Regions from separate parts of the Pseudomonas sp. GW823-FHT05G12 genome, predicted to be linked through region 2. Evidence: predicted binding sites of a transcription regulator. Region 2 holds the regulator's gene; the other holds the start of a gene.

Region 1 (8,575 bases), 2.6 Mb from region 2:
CTTGGGTGGCCAGGCGCTGGGGGCGTCGCTGCTGATGCTGGCGCCGGCCTTGCTCGGCATGCTGGCGGGCCAGTGGCTGCGTCAGCGGATCAGCGCGCTGCTGTTCAAGCGTTGCTTTTTCATCGGCCTGGCCGCCCTCGGCGGCCACCTGCTGATCAGCGGCTAGCGGACGAAGCGCTGAGCATGTCGACCCTCTGGATATCGAAATCGCGCTCCAGGTAATCCATGCGGCTTTCGAAGAAGGCGGCCATGTGCGGGAGGGCCGAGTGCACGTCCAGCGCGGCCTTGTCGGCCCACACTTCGAAGAACACAAACAGGCTCGGGTCCTGCTGGTCGCGCAGCATGTGGTACTCGATGCAGCCGGGTTCCTGGCGGCTTGGCTCGACGTAGGGACGCAACAGGTTTTCAAACGCATCAGCCATTTCCGGGCGGGTCTTGGCTTTGAGGATAAAGGCGAACGGCTCACTCATGGGGCGCTACTCGGTGATGGGTGGTGAGTCGATTCTACGGCAATAATGCATCGCTCATTCGTGACTTCTGGTCAATTGTATTTTGCCCCGTCACCGCTGTATCCCGCCCCCGCGAGCCTCTAACCTGCCGGCATCAATTTTTGATTCGGCCGTGGAGGCCAGCATGAAAAAGATCCTTCTGCTCAATGGTGGTAAACAGTTCGCTCACTCCGAAGGCCGCCTCAACGCGACCTTGCACGAAGCGGCCATCGCTCACCTGGACCGCGCCGGTTTCGATGTGCGCCAGACGTTCATCGACGGCGGCTACGATGCCCAGGAAGAGGTGGAGAAATTCCTCTGGGCCGATGTGGTGGTCTATCAGATGCCCGGCTGGTGGATGGGCGCGCCGTGGACCGTGAAGAAGTACATCGACGAGGTGTTCACTGCCGGTCACGGCAGCCTGTATGCCAATGACGGTCGTACCCGTTCTGACCACTCGCAGAAATACGGCAGCGGTGGTCTGGTGCACGGCAAGCAATACATGTTGTCGCTGACCTGGAACGCGCCGCAGCAGGCGTTCGATGACCCGAGCGATTTCTTTGAAGGCAAAGGGGTGGATGCCGTGTATTTCCCGTTCCACAAGGCCAACCAGTTCCTGGGCATGACCGGCCTGCCGACCTTCCTGGCTGTGGATGTGATGAAGCGCCCGGATGTGCCGGCGGCGTTGGCAGCTTATGAGGCCCATCTGGACAAGGTGTTTGGCAAGGCACAGTAATTTTATGTCTGTACCGGCCTCTTCGCGGGCTTGCCCGCTCCCACAGGTATTACGCAGGTTTCAAGGACTTTGCAGTACTTGTGGGAGCGGGCAAGCCCGCGAAGAGGCCCGTACAGGCGCTGCTGGACTTGGCCTCGACAAGCGGTTATCTAATCCTTGCACAGACCAACCACAGGCCCTGATGTGAAAACCCGATCCGAAGAACTCCAGGTATTCGTCGCCGTCATCGACTGCGGCTCGATTTCCGCTGCTGCCGAGCAGATGGGCCAGACCCCGTCTGCCGTCAGCCGCACCTTGTCGCGTCTGGAGGGCAAGCTGGGCACCACGCTGGTCAACCGCACCACCCGGCGCATGGACCTTACCGAAGAGGGGCGCTACTTTCTTGAGCGCGCGCGGCTGATCCTGCAGCAGATGGACGAGATGGAAGAGCGTCTGTCGATGAACCGCCAGACCCCGACCGGGCGATTGCGCATCAATGCCGCTGCGCCGTTCATGCTGCATGCCATCCTGCCCTGGATCGGCGAGTTCCGCCGCCAGTACCCAGGCATCGAACTGGAGCTCAACACCGACGACCTGATCATCGACCTGCTGGAGCAGAGCACTGATGTGGCGATACGCATCGGAGAGCTGGCCGACTCCAGCCTGCACGCGCGCAGCCTGGGTTGCAGTCCGGTGCAGGTGCTGGCCAGTCCGGCCTACCTGGAGCAGCACGGCACGCCACGGCAGGTCGAGGACCTGGCCAACCACTGTCTGCTCGGCTTCAGCCAACCTGAGTCGCTCAATCACTGGCCGCTACGCCACGCTCAGGGCGATCGCTGGAGCATCCGCCCGACGCTGGTCGCTTCCAGCGGCGAAACCCTGCGCCAGTTGGCGTTGGCCGGGGAGGGCATCGTCAGCCTGTCGCACTTCATGACCCACGAAGATATCCGCACAGGGCGCCTGCAGGTGCTGCTGAGCGAGGCCAACAATGGCTACCGTCAGCCGATCCACGCGGTGTATTACCGCAACACCCAGTTGGCGCTGCGCATCCAGTGCTTCCTGGATTTCATCCAGCGCAAGCTGGCGATGTACGCCTGCTGAGTTGCCTGATCGCGACAAATCCTGTCCACAGGCGGCGAAACTTCCGCCGGTTGATTGCACAGTCGAAGCGCTTCGGCCTTACTGACTGCTCAACAAAAACAACACCAAGGAAGTGTCATGCGTATTGTCCCGTTCCAGTACCTGGCTCTCGCAGCCGCGATCCTGAGCTGTTCCTCGGTTTACGCCGCCACCCTGGAGGGCGGCGCGGTGGCCGCCCCCGATCAATATGGCGCACAGGTGGCCGCCGATATTCTGAAAAAGGGCGGCAACGCGGTGGACGCGGCAGTGGCGACCGCCTTCACCTTGGCGGTGACTTACCCGGAGGCCGGTAATATCGGCGGTGGCGGCTTCATGACCCTGTTCGTCGATGGCAAGCCTTACTTCCTCGACTACCGCGAAGTCGCGCCCAAGGCCGCCACGCGCAACATGTACCTGGACGACAAGGGCGAGGTCATCGAGAACCTCAGCCTGGTGGGGGCACGCGCCGCAGGCGTACCCGGCACGGTAATGGGCCTGTGGGAGGCGCACCAGAAGTTCGGCAAGCTGCCCTGGAGCGAGTTGCTGACCCCGGCCATCGGCTATGCGAAAAACGGCTTCAAGGTGGCGGAAAAGCAGTACCAGTACCGCAACGATGCCCAAGGCATGTTCAAGACGGCGACCAACTTCAACGATTACTTCGGCAACATGAAGGTCGGCGAGCTGTTCAAGCAGCCGGAAATGGCCCAGACCCTGGAGCGTATAGCCGACAAGGGCGTGAGCGAGTTCTATCAAGGCAAGACCGCCGATTTGCTGGTGGCGCAGATGCAGGCTGACAAAGGCCTGATTACCAAAGAAGACCTGAAGGATTACAAGGCGGTATGGCGTGAACCGATGGCCGTGAGCTGGCGTGGCAATGTGGTGTATACCGCGCCACCGCCGAGCTCGGGCGGTGTGGCGCTGGCCCAGTTGCTGGGCATCAAGGAAGACCGCGCGGCCGACTTCAAAGGGGTGGCGCATAACTCGGCGCAATACATCCACCTGTTGGCCGAGATCGAAAAGCGGGTGTTCGCCGACCGCGCCGATTACCTGGGCGACCCGGCCTTCACCAAGGTGCCGGTGGACCAGCTGGTGGCCAAGGATTACCTGGCCAAGCGCGCAGCTCAGGTCAACCCGAAGGCCATTTCCGACACCGACAAGGTCAAGCCGGGCCTTGAACCGCACCAGACCACGCATTTCTCGATCGTCGACAAGCAGGGCAACGCGGTCAGCAATACCTACACCCTCAACCTCGACTACGGCAGTGGTGTGGTGGTGAAGGGCGCCGGTTTCTTGCTCAACGACGAGATGGATGATTTCAGCGCCAAGCCGGGGGCGGCGAACGCCTTTGGCGTGGTCGGCGGTGATGCCAACGCGATCGAACCGGGCAAGCGCATGCTGTCGTCGATGAGCCCCAGCCTGATGACCCGCGATGGCAAGGTCGAGCTGGTTATCGGTACCCCGGGTGGTTCACGGATCTTTACCTCGATCTTCCAGGTGATGAACAACCTGTACGACTACGGCATGCCGCTGGACAAGGCGGTGGCGGCGCAGCGCGTGCACCATCAGTTGCTGCCCAAGGACACCATCTACTTCGACAGCTATGCGCCACTGACCGGGCCGGTAGCTGATGAGCTGAAGAAGATGGGCTATGTGCTGGAGGACCAGGGCTGGGAGATGGGCGACATCCAGGCGATCCGCGTCGATGGGGCGAAGCTTGAGACCGCTTCCGACCCACGTGGGCGTGGGGTGGGGATGATCGTCAAGTAGTACCTGTCAGAACGCCGGGAGGGCTTTGCCCTCCTATCGCGACACAAGGCCGCTCCCACGAGGACCTGCGTACGTCGATCAATGTGGGGTGCGGCCTTGAATCGCGAAAGGGCCGCAAAGCGGCCCCAGGTGCCAACGGTCAGACGCGGAACTGGCTGACCAGTGTCTGCAACTGCCCACCCAACCGCGCCAGCTCCACACTCGACGCTGCCGTCTCGTCACTGGCTGCTGCGGTTTGCTCCGAAACATCACGCACATTCAGGATGCTTCGGCTGATCTCTTCAGCCACCGCACTCTGTTGCTCTGCCGCCGCAGCAATCTGCTGGTTCATCGACTGGATGCTCGATACCGTACTGGTGATGCTCTCCAGCGATGACCCGGCCTTTCGCGCCAGTTCGACGCTGCTGTCGGTCAGGGCACGGCTGCCCTGCATGGCATTCGCCACTTGCTGGGTACCGTGCTGCAGGCTGGCAATCAGCTCTTCGATCTCTTCGGTAGACTTCTGCGTGCGTTGGGCCAGGCCGCGCACTTCGTCGGCAACCACGGCAAAGCCACGGCCTGCCTCGCCGGCACGCGCCGCCTCGATCGCTGCGTTGAGCGCCAGCAGGTTGGTCTGTTCGGCCACCGACTTGATCACGTCCATCACGCTACCAATTTTCTGGCTTTCCTGCTGCAGCAGGTTCATGGCCTCGGTGGAGCGGTGCATGTCTTCGGCCAGGCGTTCGATCTGGCCGATCGCTTCGCCCACTACGCGGTCGCCGGCACGGGCTTCGTCATCGGCTCCGGTGGCTGCATGTGAGGCCTGCTCGGCATTGCGCGCCACTTCCTGAACGGTAGCGGCCATTTCGTGCATGGCGGTGGCCACCTGGTCGGTCTCGACTTTCTGGCTGTTGGCTCCCGCGCTGGTCTGTTCGGTGACTGCCGACAGTTCTTCGGCGGCGCTGGCAATCTGGGTGACGCCATCGCGGATGCCGCTGATCAGCTCGCGCAGGGTGGTGCCCATGCGCGCGATGCCTTGCTGCAGCACGCCCAGTTCGTCACGGCGGGTGACGCGCATGTGCTGGGTAAGGTCGCCACTGGCGATTTTTTCCACGGCCACCAGGGTGTCTTGCAACGGGCGCGTGATCTGGCGGGTGATCAGCACCGCCGCCAGCACGCCGACCAGCAGCGCCAGCAGTGTGGCGATGGCCTGCAGGCTGCGGGCCTGGGTGCTCTCGATGTCACGGCGCTCCAGCTGGATCTGGTACAACGCGTCGCTGCGCTTGACGATGTCGGCACCCTGCACGGTCATTTCGGCACGCGAGGTGGTGATGTTGGCAACCGCGTCGCGGAACTGGCGTACGGCGTCACGATAGGCCAGTACTGCGTTTTCGAACTGTTGCAGGCGCGCATCTTCGCTGGGCAGCTGGCGCTTGAGGTTGTCGGTATCGGCCAGTGCTGCATCCAGCTGGCGCAAGGCGGCCTGCTCGTTGGCGCTGCTGTTGTCGGCGATGTAGCCACGCACATCGATGCGTACCTGCAGCAGTTGCTGGCGGGCCTTGCTGATCAGCCGGTACTGGGCCAGGCGCACGCTGTCAGCCTCGGGGCGAGCCATCACCTCCTGGCTGAGCGCATCCATGGCCTGGTCGGCGCGGATGGCCGAGCTGTCCATGGAAACGCGCGCTGCGCGGGTGGCGTCGTAGCCCTGGCGCATCTTGTTCAGCGACAGCTTGTAGGCACTGATGGTATCGCCCAGCTCACCCAGCAGCTTGACGTTCTCCGGGCTTTTGAAGGTGGAGGCCAGGTAGGCCTGCTGCTTGCTGAATGCGTCCAGCTTGGCCAGGGTGTTGGCGGCGGCGGTATCGTCGCCGTTGGCGATCATGTACTGCAGGCGCGCAATGCGCAGATCGGTGAGGTCCTTGTTCAACTGGCCAATATCGCCCATCCAGTTGCTACGGTCGATCAGGCTGCCCAGGCTGGTCCAGCCGGTGAGGGCCAGCAGGCCAGTGAGGACCAGCACCAGGCCGAAGCCCAGGCCGAGTTTAAGGTTGACGCTGATGTTGGCGAACCAGCTGTTCATGCACGCTCTCCAGAAGTTGATTTCGCTCTCTTGATCTTCGATCGCCAGGCGTTGTTGTTCTGGATGCCCGCTGATTCGTGCAGGTGTTATCGGCCGTGATTGGGGAAGCTGAAACGCTTTTTCAGCAAAATATCAGCAGATGGTCTCACTTGGTCCCTGTTGGGCCCGGGATCAGAGGGTGCGTGCGCTGAAGGTGTCGCAGCGGTTCACTTCACCTTCGGCAAACCCGATCTTGAACCAACGCACCCGCTGCGCGGAAGTACCATGGGTGAACGAGTCCGGCACTACGCGGCCGCGGCCTTGCTGCTGCAGGCGGTCGTCGCCAATGGCATTGGCCGCATTCAGCGCTTCCTCGACATCGCCTGGCTCCAGCCAGTTCAGGCGTTTCTGCGCCTGGTAGGCCCATACCCCGGCCAGGCAGTCAGCCTGCAACTCCTGGCGCACCAACAGGCCGTTGTCGCCCTCCATGCGCTGGCCGGCGCGTCGTGCGGCATCGATCTTGGCCGAAACGCCCAGCAGGGTCTGCACATGGTGACCGATTTCGTGAGCTATTACGTAGGCCTGGGCGAAGTCGCCCGCTGCAGCGAAGCGGGTTTCCATTTCGCGGAAGAACGACATGTCCAGGTACACCCGCTGGTCCGCCGGGCAATAGAACGGCCCTACCGCTGCCGAGGCAAAACCACAGGCCGAATTGACCTGGCCACTGAACAGGACCAGTTTGGGGTCACGGTATTGTTTGCCGGCCTGGGCGAACAGGGCTTTCCAGGTGTCCTCGGTGTCGCCCAGAATCGAGGCGACGAACTCGGCCTGCTGGTCGTTGGCCGGGGGGGCCTTGGCGCTTGTACCACTGGGGGCCGTTTGCTGTTGCTCCAGCTGGCCGGTGAGCTGGCCAAGAATCTGCAGTGGGTCCTGCCCGGTGAGCCAGCCGATGCCGACGATCAGCAGAATCGCCCCGAGCCCCAGCCCCTTGCCGCCGCCGAAGCGCATGCCGCCACCGCCACCTTCGCCCCGAGCATCGACCACGTTGTCGCTGCGTCGGCCTTTTCGCCATTCCATGAATGCTCTCCCGAGCGTGAAACAAGAAGTCAAAGATTAGTTCAGGAAAGCGGCAGGTGTCAGGCAAAGGTGTTAAGCCATAACCATTTGGTTATGTATGAGGTGGTCGATTTCAATATTCATCGCGCGCGACCTGCCCGAAACTGCAAGTCCGCCTGCCACGCCCAGGCGTTCTCACAATTCCAAGAGAGGAAACCGGCATGCCCGCCCAGGACAACAGCCGCTTCGTGATCCGTGATCGCAACTGGCACCCTAAAGCCCTTACGCCTGACTACAAGACCTCCGTTGCCCGCTCGCCGCGCCAGGCACTGGTCAGCATTCCGCAGTCGATCAGCGAAACCACTGGTCCGGACTTTTCCCATCTGGGCTTCGGCGCCCACGACCATGACCTGCTGCTGAACTTCAATAACGGTGGCCTGCCCATTGGCGAGCGCATCATCGTCGCCGGCCGTGTCGTCGACCAGTACGGCAAGCCTGTGCCGAACACTCTGGTGGAGATGTGGCAAGCCAACGCCGGCGGCCGCTATCGCCACAAGAACGACCGCTACCTGGCGCCGCTGGACCCGAACTTCGGTGGTGTTGGCCGGTGCCTGACCGACCGTGACGGCTACTACAGCTTCCGCACCATCAAGCCGGGCCCGTACCCATGGCGCAACGGCCCGAACGACTGGCGCCCGGCGCATATCCACTTCGCCATCAGCGGCCCATCGATCGCCACCAAGCTGATCACCCAGTTGTACTTCGAAGGTGACCCGCTGATCCCGATGTGCCCGATCGTCAAGTCGATCGCCAACCCGCAAGCCGTGCAGCAGTTGATCGCCAAGCTCGACATGAGCAACGCCAACCCGATGGACTGCCTGGCCTACCGCTTCGACATCGTGCTGCGCGGCCAGCGCAAGACCCACTTCGAAAACTGCTGAGGACCCCGCCATGCCAATCGAACTGCTGCCGGAAACCCCTTCGCAGACTGCCGGCCCCTACGTGCACATCGGCCTGGCCCTGGAAGCCGCCGGCAACCCGACCCGCGACCAGGAAATCTGGAACTGCCTGGCCAAGCCAGACGCCCCGGGCGAGCACATTCTGCTGATCGGCCACGTATACGACGGAAACGGCCACCTGGTGCGCGACTCGTTCCTGGAAGTGTGGCAGGCCGACGCCAACGGTGAGTACCAGGATGCCTACAACCTGGAAAACGCCTTCAACAGCTTTGGCCGCACGGCTACCACCTTCGATGCCGGTGAGTGGACGCTGCAAACGGTCAAGCCGGGTGTGGTGAACAACGCTGCTGGCGTGCCGATGGCGCCGCACATCAACATCAGCCTGTTTGCCCGTGGCATCAACATCCACCTGCACACGCGCCTGTATTTCGAT
Region 2 (8,575 bases):
GCTCGTGGTTTTCGTGTTCCTCGGTATGACGACGGCGACGCATGGGTTACTCCATGAAGCCTTGCAGCTTCAGCTCGATCGAGCGCGGGTTTTCACCTTCGGCAATCGACAGCAGGCCTTCGAGCAGCATTTCGCGGTAGCGCGACTGGCGCATGACGATGGCCTTGAGCTTGCTGGCGACCGGCAATAGCACAAGGTTGGCACTGGCCACACCGTAAATGGTCGCGACAAAAGCCACGGCAATGCCATTGCCCAGTTGCGACGGGTCGGCCAGATTGCCCATCACATGGATAAGGCCCATGACCGCACCGATGATGCCGATGGTCGGCGCATAGCCGCCCATGCTTTCGAATACCTTGGCTGCCTGGATGTCACGGCCCTCCTGGGTAAGGAGGTCGACCTCGAGGATGCTGCGGATGGCTTCCGGCTCGGCGCCATCCACCAGCAGTTGCAGGCCCTTGCGCGCATAGGGGTCGGGCTCGCTGTCCGCTACCCCTTCCAGGCCCAGCAGGCCTTCTTTGCGAGCGGTCAGGCTCCAGTTCACCACGCGGTCGATACCGCCCGCCAGGTCGACCCGCGGAGGAAACAGGATCCAACGCAAAATCTGCAAGGCGCGCTTGAACGACGACAGCGGCGACTGCAACAACGCCGCCGCCAGGGTGCCTCCCAGCACGATCAGAGCCGCCGGGCCATTGACCAGTGCACCGACATGACCGCCTTCAAGGAAGTTGCCACCGACAATGGCAACGAAAGCCAGGATCAGACCGATCAGGCTGAGGACGTCCATCAGACGCACGCCTCCACCAGGTGCTTGCCGATTTCGTCCAGGCTGTACACGGCATCCGCTAGGTTCGCCTTGACGATGGCCATGGGCATGCCATAAATCACGCAGCTGGCTTCATCCTGGGCCCACACCGTGCTGCCCCCCTGCTTGAGCAGGCGCGCGCCTTCGCGGCCATCGGCGCCCATGCCGGTGAGCACCACCGACAACACCTTGTCACCGTACGACTTGGCCGCCGAACCGAAGGTGATGTCCACGCACGGTTTGTAGTTCAGGCGCTCGTCGCCGGGCAGGATCTTCACCGTGCCACGGCCATCGATCATCATCTGCTTGCCACCGGGGGCCAGCAGGGCCAGGCCCGGGCGCAGCATGTCGCCGTCTTCGGCTTCCTTGACGCTGATGCGGCACAGCTTGTCCAGGCGTTCGGCAAACGCTTTGGTGAAGGCCGCCGGCATGTGCTGGATCAACACGATCGGTGCCGGGAAATTGGCCGGCAGCTGGGTCAGTACCCGCTGCAGCGCCACCGGCCCCCCCGTGGAGGTACCGATAGCCACCAGTTTGTAGGGTTTGCGCTTGGGTGCCGGCGACTGCGAGGCCGCCGGCGTCGGGGCCACTGCACGGGCAGGCGCTGCCGGGCGCGTCTGCGCCTGGCTGGTAAAGGTGCTGGCCGGCGCTGGCGCGGCGACCGGCGCCGTTCTGGCATAGCTGCCGATCCGGCGGTTGCTGCGCGAAATGGTGTGCACCTTCTCGCACAGCAACTGCTTGACCTTGTCAGGGTTGCGCGAGATGTCCTCGAAGTTTTTCGGCAGGTAGTCCACTGCGCCGGCATCCAGCGCGTCGAGGGTGACGCGGGCGCCTTCATGGGTCAGCGACGAGAACATCAACACGGGCGTCGGGCAGCGCTGCATGATGTGCCGCACGGCGGTAATGCCATCCATCATGGGCATTTCGTAGTCCATGGTGATCACATCGGGCTTGAGCGCCAGCGCCTGGTCGATTGCTTCCTTGCCGTTGGTCGCGGTACCCACTACCTGGATCGTTGGATCCGCCGAGAGGATTTCCGAGACACGGCGGCGGAAGAAACCAGAATCATCCACCACCAGGACCTTGACTGCCATAAACACTCCATTAGGCGGCGCAACCCGCCAGGGCGCGCCACCGAAATCAAATACGCCGCGCGGCGTAACGCTTGAGCATGCTCGGGACGTCGAGAATCAACGCGATGCGACCGTCGCCGGTAATGGTGGCCCCGGACATGCCCGGGGTGCCTTGCAGCATCTTGCCCAGCGGCTTGATGACCACTTCTTCCTGGCCCACCAGCTGATCAACGACAAAACCGATGCGCTGGGTGCCGACCGACAGAATCACCACGTGGCCCTCGTGCTGCTCTTCGTGCACCTGGCCCTGGACCAGCCAGCGCTTGAGGTAGAACAGCGGCAGCGCCTTGTCACGTACGATCACCACTTCCTGGCCGTCGACCACGTTGGTGCGCGACAGGTCGAGGTGGAAGATCTCGTTGACGTTGACCAGCGGGAAGGCAAACGCCTGGTTGCCCAGCATCACCATCAGGGTGGGCATGATCGCCAGGGTCAGCGGCACCTTGATGACGATCTTGGAGCCTTGGCCCTTGGCCGAGAAAATGTTGATCGAGCCGTTGAGCTGGGAGATCTTGGTTTTCACCACGTCCATGCCCACGCCACGCCCGGACACATCGGAAATCTCGGTCTTGGTCGAGAAGCCAGGGGCGAAGATCAGGTTGTAGCAGTCCGACTCGCTCAGGCGCTCGGCGGCGTCTTTGTCCATCAGGCCCTTTTCTACGGCCTTGGCACGCAGGATGTTCGGGTCCATGCCCTTGCCGTCGTCCGAGATCGACAGCAGGATGTGGTCGCCTTCCTGTTCGGCCGACAGCACTACACGGCCAGTACGCGCCTTGCCAGACGTTTCACGCTCGTCGGGCATCTCGATACCGTGGTCGACCGCATTGCGCACCAAGTGCACCAGCGGGTCGGCCAAGGCTTCTACGAGGTTCTTGTCAAGGTCGGTCTCTTCGCCGACCAGCTCCAGATTGATCTCTTTCTTCAACTGGCGCGCCAGGTCGCGGACCAGGCGCGGGAAGCGGCCGAAGACCTTCTTGATCGGCTGCATACGGGTTTTCATCACCGCGGTCTGCAGGTCGGCGGTGACCACGTCAAGGTTGGACACGGCCTTGGACATGGCCTCGTCGCCGCTGTTCAGGCCCAGGCGCACCAGGCGGTTACGCACCAGCACCAGTTCGCCGACCATGTTCATGATCTCGTCCAGGCGCGCGGTGTCGACGCGCACGGTGGTTTCCGCTTCGCTGGCGGCGTGCTTTTCGGCGGCCGGGGCCGGCGCGCGAGGCGCCGCGGCAGGTTTGCTGGCCGGCGAAGGCGCTGGCGCTGGCGCGGCAGCGGGCTTGGTCACTGGCGGGCTTTCGGCCTTGGCGGCAGCCGGCGCTTGCGCCTGGACAGCAGCCGGGGCTTCTACAGCGGCAACATCGCCACCAAACTTGCCCTTGCCGTGCAACTGGTCCAGCAGGGCTTCGAACTCGTGCTCGCTGATTTCATCGCTGGCTGCGCTGTTGTCTGGCGCGGCAGGTGCTGGTGCCTGGGCGGCTGGCAAGGCGCCAGCCTGGAAGGTGCCCTTGCCATGCAACTGGTCGAGCAGCGATTCGAATTCGGCGTCGGTGATCTCATCACTGACCGCTTCGCTGCTGACGGCAACCGGCGGCGCGGCGACCTCGGCATTGAACTGGCCCTTGCCGTGCAACTGGTCGAGCAGCGATTCGAACTCGGCGTCGGTGATTTCATCACCAGCACCGCTGACAGTCTCGCCCTGCATCTGCTCGTCGGCCGCCGCTTGCGCCTTGATCGCGTCGAGCGAGTCGAGCAACTGCTCGAACTCACTGTCAGTGATGTCCTGGTGTTGCTCCTCGGCCTCGGCCGGCGCTGCAGCCACCACGTCGGCAACCGGCGCCGGTGCAGGCGCTGCAACAGCTTCGGCTGCGCCAGGTTCGGCCAGGCGCGACAGCGCTGCCAGCAGTGCGGGGGTGGCCGGTGTCACTTCGGCACGCTCGCGCACCTGGCCGAACATGCTGTTGACCGTATCCAGTGCCTCGAGCACCACATCCATCAGTTCCGCATCGACACGGCGCTCACCTTTGCGCAGGACGTCGAACACGTTCTCGGCGATATGGCAGCACTCCACCAGCTCGTTCAGCTGAAGGAAGCCGGCGCCCCCTTTTACAGTGTGGAAACCGCGAAAGATCGCATTGAGCAGGTCGGCATCGTCAGGTCGGCTTTCCAGCTCGACCAGTTGCTCGGACAATTGCTCAAGTATTTCGCCGGCCTCTACCAGGAAATCCTGGAGGATTTCTTCATCGGCGCCGAAGCTCATCAAACGTGCTCCTTAAAAACCAAGGCTGGACAGCAGATCATCGACATCGTCCTGACCGGACACGACGTCTTCACGCTTATCGGCATGAATCTGCGGACCTTCACCCCGAGTCGGATGTTTTTCTCGATCTTTTTCTGCACGCAATTGATCGTGGTCATGTTTTATACCGGCAAAGCGGTCGACCTGGCTGGCCATCAGCACCAGCTTGAGCAGGTTGCTTTCCACCTCGGTCACCAGTGTGGTGACGCGCTTGATCACCTGGCCGGTCAGGTCCTGATAGTCCTGGGCCAGCAAAATGTCGTTGAGGTGCCCGGAAACCTTGCGGTTACCTTCGGCGCTGTGCGTCAGGAAACTGTCGACTCGCTTGACCAGATCACGAAATTCCGGCGCAGCCACTTCGCGGCGCATGAAGCGCTGCCAGTCGGTGCTCAGGGCCTTGGCCTCGTTGGCCAGCTCATTGAGCACCGGTGTGCTTTCCTCGACCAGGTCCATGGTGCGGTTGGCCGCGCCCTCGGTGAGCTTGACCACATACGACAGACGCTCGGTGGCGTCGGTAATCTGCGACACCTCTTCTGCCTGCGGCATGGTGGGGTCGATCTGGAAACTGACGATGGCACTGTGCAGCTCGCGAGTCAGCTTGCCGACTTCCTGGTACAGGCCGCGGTCGCGGGTCTGGTTCAGTTCGTGAATCAACTGTACCGCCTCGCCGAAACGGCCCCGCTCCAGGCTTTCGACCAACTCCTGGGCATGCTTCTTCAGGGTCGACTCGAACTCGCCCAAAGACGTTTGTGATGAATCCATGACGCGCCCCCCTGACGTGACTCAGCCGTTGACGCGTTCGAAGATCTTCTCGATCTTCTCTTTGAGCACCTGAGCGGTGAACGGCTTGACCACGTAACCATTGACGCCGGCCTGGGCCGCTTCAATGATCTGGTCGCGCTTGGCTTCAGCGGTCACCATCAAGACCGGCATGCTTTTCAGCTTGTCGCTGGCACGCACTTTACGCAGCAGGTCGATGCCGGACATGCCCGGCATGTTCCAGTCGGTCACCAGGAAGTCGTAGTGACCGTTTTCCAGCATCGGCAACGCCGTGGTGCCGTCATCGGCTTCGTCGGTGTTGGTGAAACCCAGGTCACGCAACAGGTTCTTGATGATCCGCCGCATCGTCGAAAAGTCGTCAACGATGAGGATTTTCATGTTCTTGTCCAATTAGACCTCCAAGCAGTCTCAAACGCGCTCGGCCTACCGAGCACGCACTCATTCAATTCGGTACAACGTGGAAAACGACTGCAACGACAGTGGGCTCAACGCGCCCGCCATTCCCCCAGGCGGCTGCGCAGGCGCGCGGCACATTGGCTGTGCAACTGGCTGACCCGCGACTCGCTGACACCCAGCACCTCACCGATCTCCTTGAGGTTCAGCTCTTCGTCGTAGTACAGCGCCAGCACCAGGCGCTCACGCTCCGGCAGGTTGGCGATAGCCTCGGTCAGGGCAGCCTGGAAGCGCTCCTCCTCCAGGCCGCGCGCAGGTTCGACCTGGCCACTGGCGCCATCCTCATGCAGCCCTTCGTGCTCGCCGTCCTGCAACAGGTCGTCGAAGCTGAACAGGCGGCTGCCCAGGGTATCGTTCAAGATCCCGTAGTAATCATCGAGACTCAATTGGAGTTCGGCAGCAACTTCATGATCTTTAGCGTCACGGCCTGTTCTGGCTTCAACCGCACGCATGGCATCACTGACCATACGGGTGTTGCGGTGTACCGAACGCGGCGCCCAATCGCCTTTGCGCACTTCGTCCAGCATGGCCCCGCGGATGCGGATGCCGGCGTAGGTCTCAAAGCTGGCGCCCTTGCTGGCGTCGTATTTGTTGGCCACTTCCAGCAGGCCAATCATGCCGGCCTGGATCAGGTCCTCGACTTGCACATTGGCCGGCAAGCGCGCCAACAGGTGGTAGGCGATGCGCTTGACCAGCGGCGCGTAGCGTTCGATCAGCTCGTACTGGGCGTCCTTCGCCGCCCGGCTGTACATCTTGAAGCCGCTGGCGTTCATAGTACGGGTCCCGCGCTGGTGGGTTGCACCAAGCGCTCGACAAAGAACTCCAGATGGCCGCGCGGATTGGCCGGCAGCGGCCAGCTGTCGACCTTCTGGGCAATCGCCTTGAAGGCCAGCGCGCACTTGGAGCGAGGGAAGGCTTCGTAGACGGCACGCTGCTTCTGCACCGCCTTGCGCACGCACTCGTCGTACGGCACAGCCCCCACGTACTGCAGGGCAACGTCAAGGAAGCGGTCGGTGACCTTGGTCAGCTTGGCAAACAGGTTGCGCCCTTCCTGCGGGCTCTGCGCCATGTTGGCCAAAACACGGAAACGGTTCATGCCATAGTCGCGATTGAGCAGCTTGATCAACGCGTAGGCGTCGGTAATCGAGGTAGGTTCATCACACACCACCAGCAGCACTTCCTGGGCGGCGCGAACGAAGCTGACCACCGAGTCACCGATACCCGCAGCGGTATCGATCACCAACACATCGAGGTTGTCGCCGATCTCGCTGAACGCCTGGATCAACCCGGCATGCTGGGCCGGGGCCAGATGCACCATGCTCTGGGTGCCCGAGGCTGCCGGTACGATACGCACACCGCCGGGGCCCTGCAGCATCACGTCACGCAGCTCGCAACGCCCTTCAATCACATCGGCGAGGGTACGTTTGGGGGTAAGGCCCAGCAACACGTCGACATTGGCCAGGCCCAGGTCGGCGTCCAGCAGCATGACCCTGCGGCCAAGCTCGGCCAGCGCCAGGGACAAGTTCACTGAAACGTTAGTCTTGCCGACGCCACCTTTGCCACCGGTCACGGCGATCACCTGTACGGGATGCATGCTACCCATGTCTGTTCTTTACCTTGTCTCGCTGGGACTCAGGCCACACGTAGGGCAATTCTGCGTGCCCCTTGGCATAGCGACTTTGCACACGCTTCATGGTCAACCCGCTCGCCGTGGGTTGTGATAGAGATCAGCGAACATGTCGGCCATGGCCTCTTCGCTGGGCTCGTCCTGCTGCTGCACATTCACCGCCCGCGTGACCAACTGGTGGCCCCGCGGCAGGTGCAGGTCGTCAGGAATGCGTGGGCCATCGGTAAGATAGGCCACTGGCAGTTCATGACTGATGGCAAGGCTCAACACATCGCCAAGGCTCGCCGTTTCATCGAGTTTGGTCAGGATGCAGCCGGCCAGGCCACAGCGCTTGTAGCTGTGGTAGGCGGCGGTCAGCACCTGCTTCTGGCTGGTGGTGGCCAGCACCAGGTAGTTCTTCGCGGCAATGCCACGCCCGGCCAAGGTTTCCAGTTGCATGCGCAGCGCAGGGTCGCTGGCTTGCAGGCCGGCAGTATCGATCAGCACCACGCGCTTGCGCAGCAGTGGTTCCAGCGCTGCTGCCAGCGACTGGCCCGGGTCGACGTAAGTCACCGGCACGTTGAGGATGCGGCCCAGGGTCTTGAGCTGCTCCTGGGCGCCGATACGGAAGCTGTCCATGCTCACCAGCGCCAGGTTCTGCGCGCCGTACTTGAGCACGTAGCGCGCGGCCAGCTTGGCCAGGGTGGTGGTCTTGCCCATGCCCGCCGGGCCGACCATGGCAATCACCCCGCCCTCTTCGATCGGCTCGATTTCAGGCACTTCGATCATCCGCGCCAAGTGAGCCAGCAGCATGCGCCAGGCCTGGCGCGGCTCTTCGATCTCGGCGGTCAGGTCCAGCAGCTCGCGGGCGATCGGCCCGGACAGGCCAATACGCTGCAGGCGGCGCCAAAGGTTGGCCTGCTGCGGCTTGCTGCCCTGCAGCTGATTCCAGGCCAGCGAGCCGAGTTGCACTTCCAGCAGCTCGCGCAGGCCCGACAGCTCGGAGCGCATGGCATCGAACAGGCGTGGGTCAACCGGCGCAGCAGCCGGTACGGCGGCGGCCTCCGGGGCCTCGACGTGCGGCTCGATCAACGGTTCGGCAGCGGTCAAAGATTGCCCGGCGAACAATTGGCGGTTGTTGTCGCTGCTGTCCTGGCGCTGGTCCAGCTCGGCCTGGGCAGTGGCAATGCGCGTATGGGTCTTGCGCAGCTCTTCTTCCAGCTCGGCGTTGGGCACACGCGGGGCCAGGGCGGACAGCTTGTAGTCCAGCGCGGCCGTCAGCTCGACACCACCGGCAATGCGGCGGTTGCCAATGATCGCGGCATCGGCGCCCAGCTCGTCACGGACCAGTTTCATGGCCTGACGCATATCGGCGGCGAAAAATCGCTTAACTTGCATTATCCCCTACCTCAGCCGTTAGGGCCCACGGTGGCAACGATGGTGACTTGCTTGTTGTCAGGTATTTCCTGATACGCCAGAACATGCAAATTCGGTACAGCCAG

What was found. The regulator FliA, encoded in region 2, starts transcription of late flagellar genes. The targets are predictions, from matches to a motif close to CTAAAGTTTNNNNNNNNNNNGCCGNTAA.
Region 1: the regulator FliA is predicted to act here: its motif matches at 6,235-6,262, upstream of AC3RCM_RS23465 (methyl-accepting chemotaxis protein).

Annotation. Positions count from the first base shown of each region.
Region 1 is NZ_CM179501.1:5,122,598-5,131,172, reverse strand. Features, by position in the region: gene AC3RCM_RS23490 (sulfite exporter TauE/SafE family protein) at 1-166, shown strand, start outside; gene AC3RCM_RS23485 (putative quinol monooxygenase) at 156-470, opposite strand; gene mdaB (NADPH:quinone oxidoreductase MdaB) at 634-1,224, shown strand; gene AC3RCM_RS23475 (LysR family transcriptional regulator) at 1,408-2,304, shown strand; gene ggt (gamma-glutamyltransferase) at 2,422-4,089, shown strand; gene AC3RCM_RS23465 (methyl-accepting chemotaxis protein) at 4,229-6,148, opposite strand; gene ypfJ (KPN_02809 family neutral zinc metallopeptidase) at 6,320-7,204, opposite strand; gene pcaH (protocatechuate 3,4-dioxygenase subunit beta) at 7,405-8,124, shown strand; gene pcaG (protocatechuate 3,4-dioxygenase subunit alpha) at 8,135-8,575, shown strand, end outside.
Region 2 is NZ_CM179501.1:1,739,631-1,748,205, reverse strand. Features, by position in the region: gene motD (flagellar motor protein MotD) at 1-43, opposite strand, end outside; gene AC3RCM_RS08085 (flagellar motor protein) at 47-787, opposite strand; gene AC3RCM_RS08080 (protein-glutamate methylesterase/protein-glutamine glutaminase) at 787-1,899, opposite strand; gene AC3RCM_RS08075 (chemotaxis protein CheA) at 1,946-4,195, opposite strand; gene AC3RCM_RS08070 (protein phosphatase CheZ) at 4,208-4,996, opposite strand; gene AC3RCM_RS08065 (chemotaxis response regulator CheY) at 5,018-5,392, opposite strand; gene fliA (RNA polymerase sigma factor FliA) at 5,500-6,240, opposite strand; gene fleN (flagellar synthesis regulator FleN) at 6,237-7,070, opposite strand; gene flhF (flagellar biosynthesis GTPase FlhF) at 7,164-8,471, opposite strand; gene flhA (flagellar biosynthesis protein FlhA) at 8,483-8,575, opposite strand, start outside.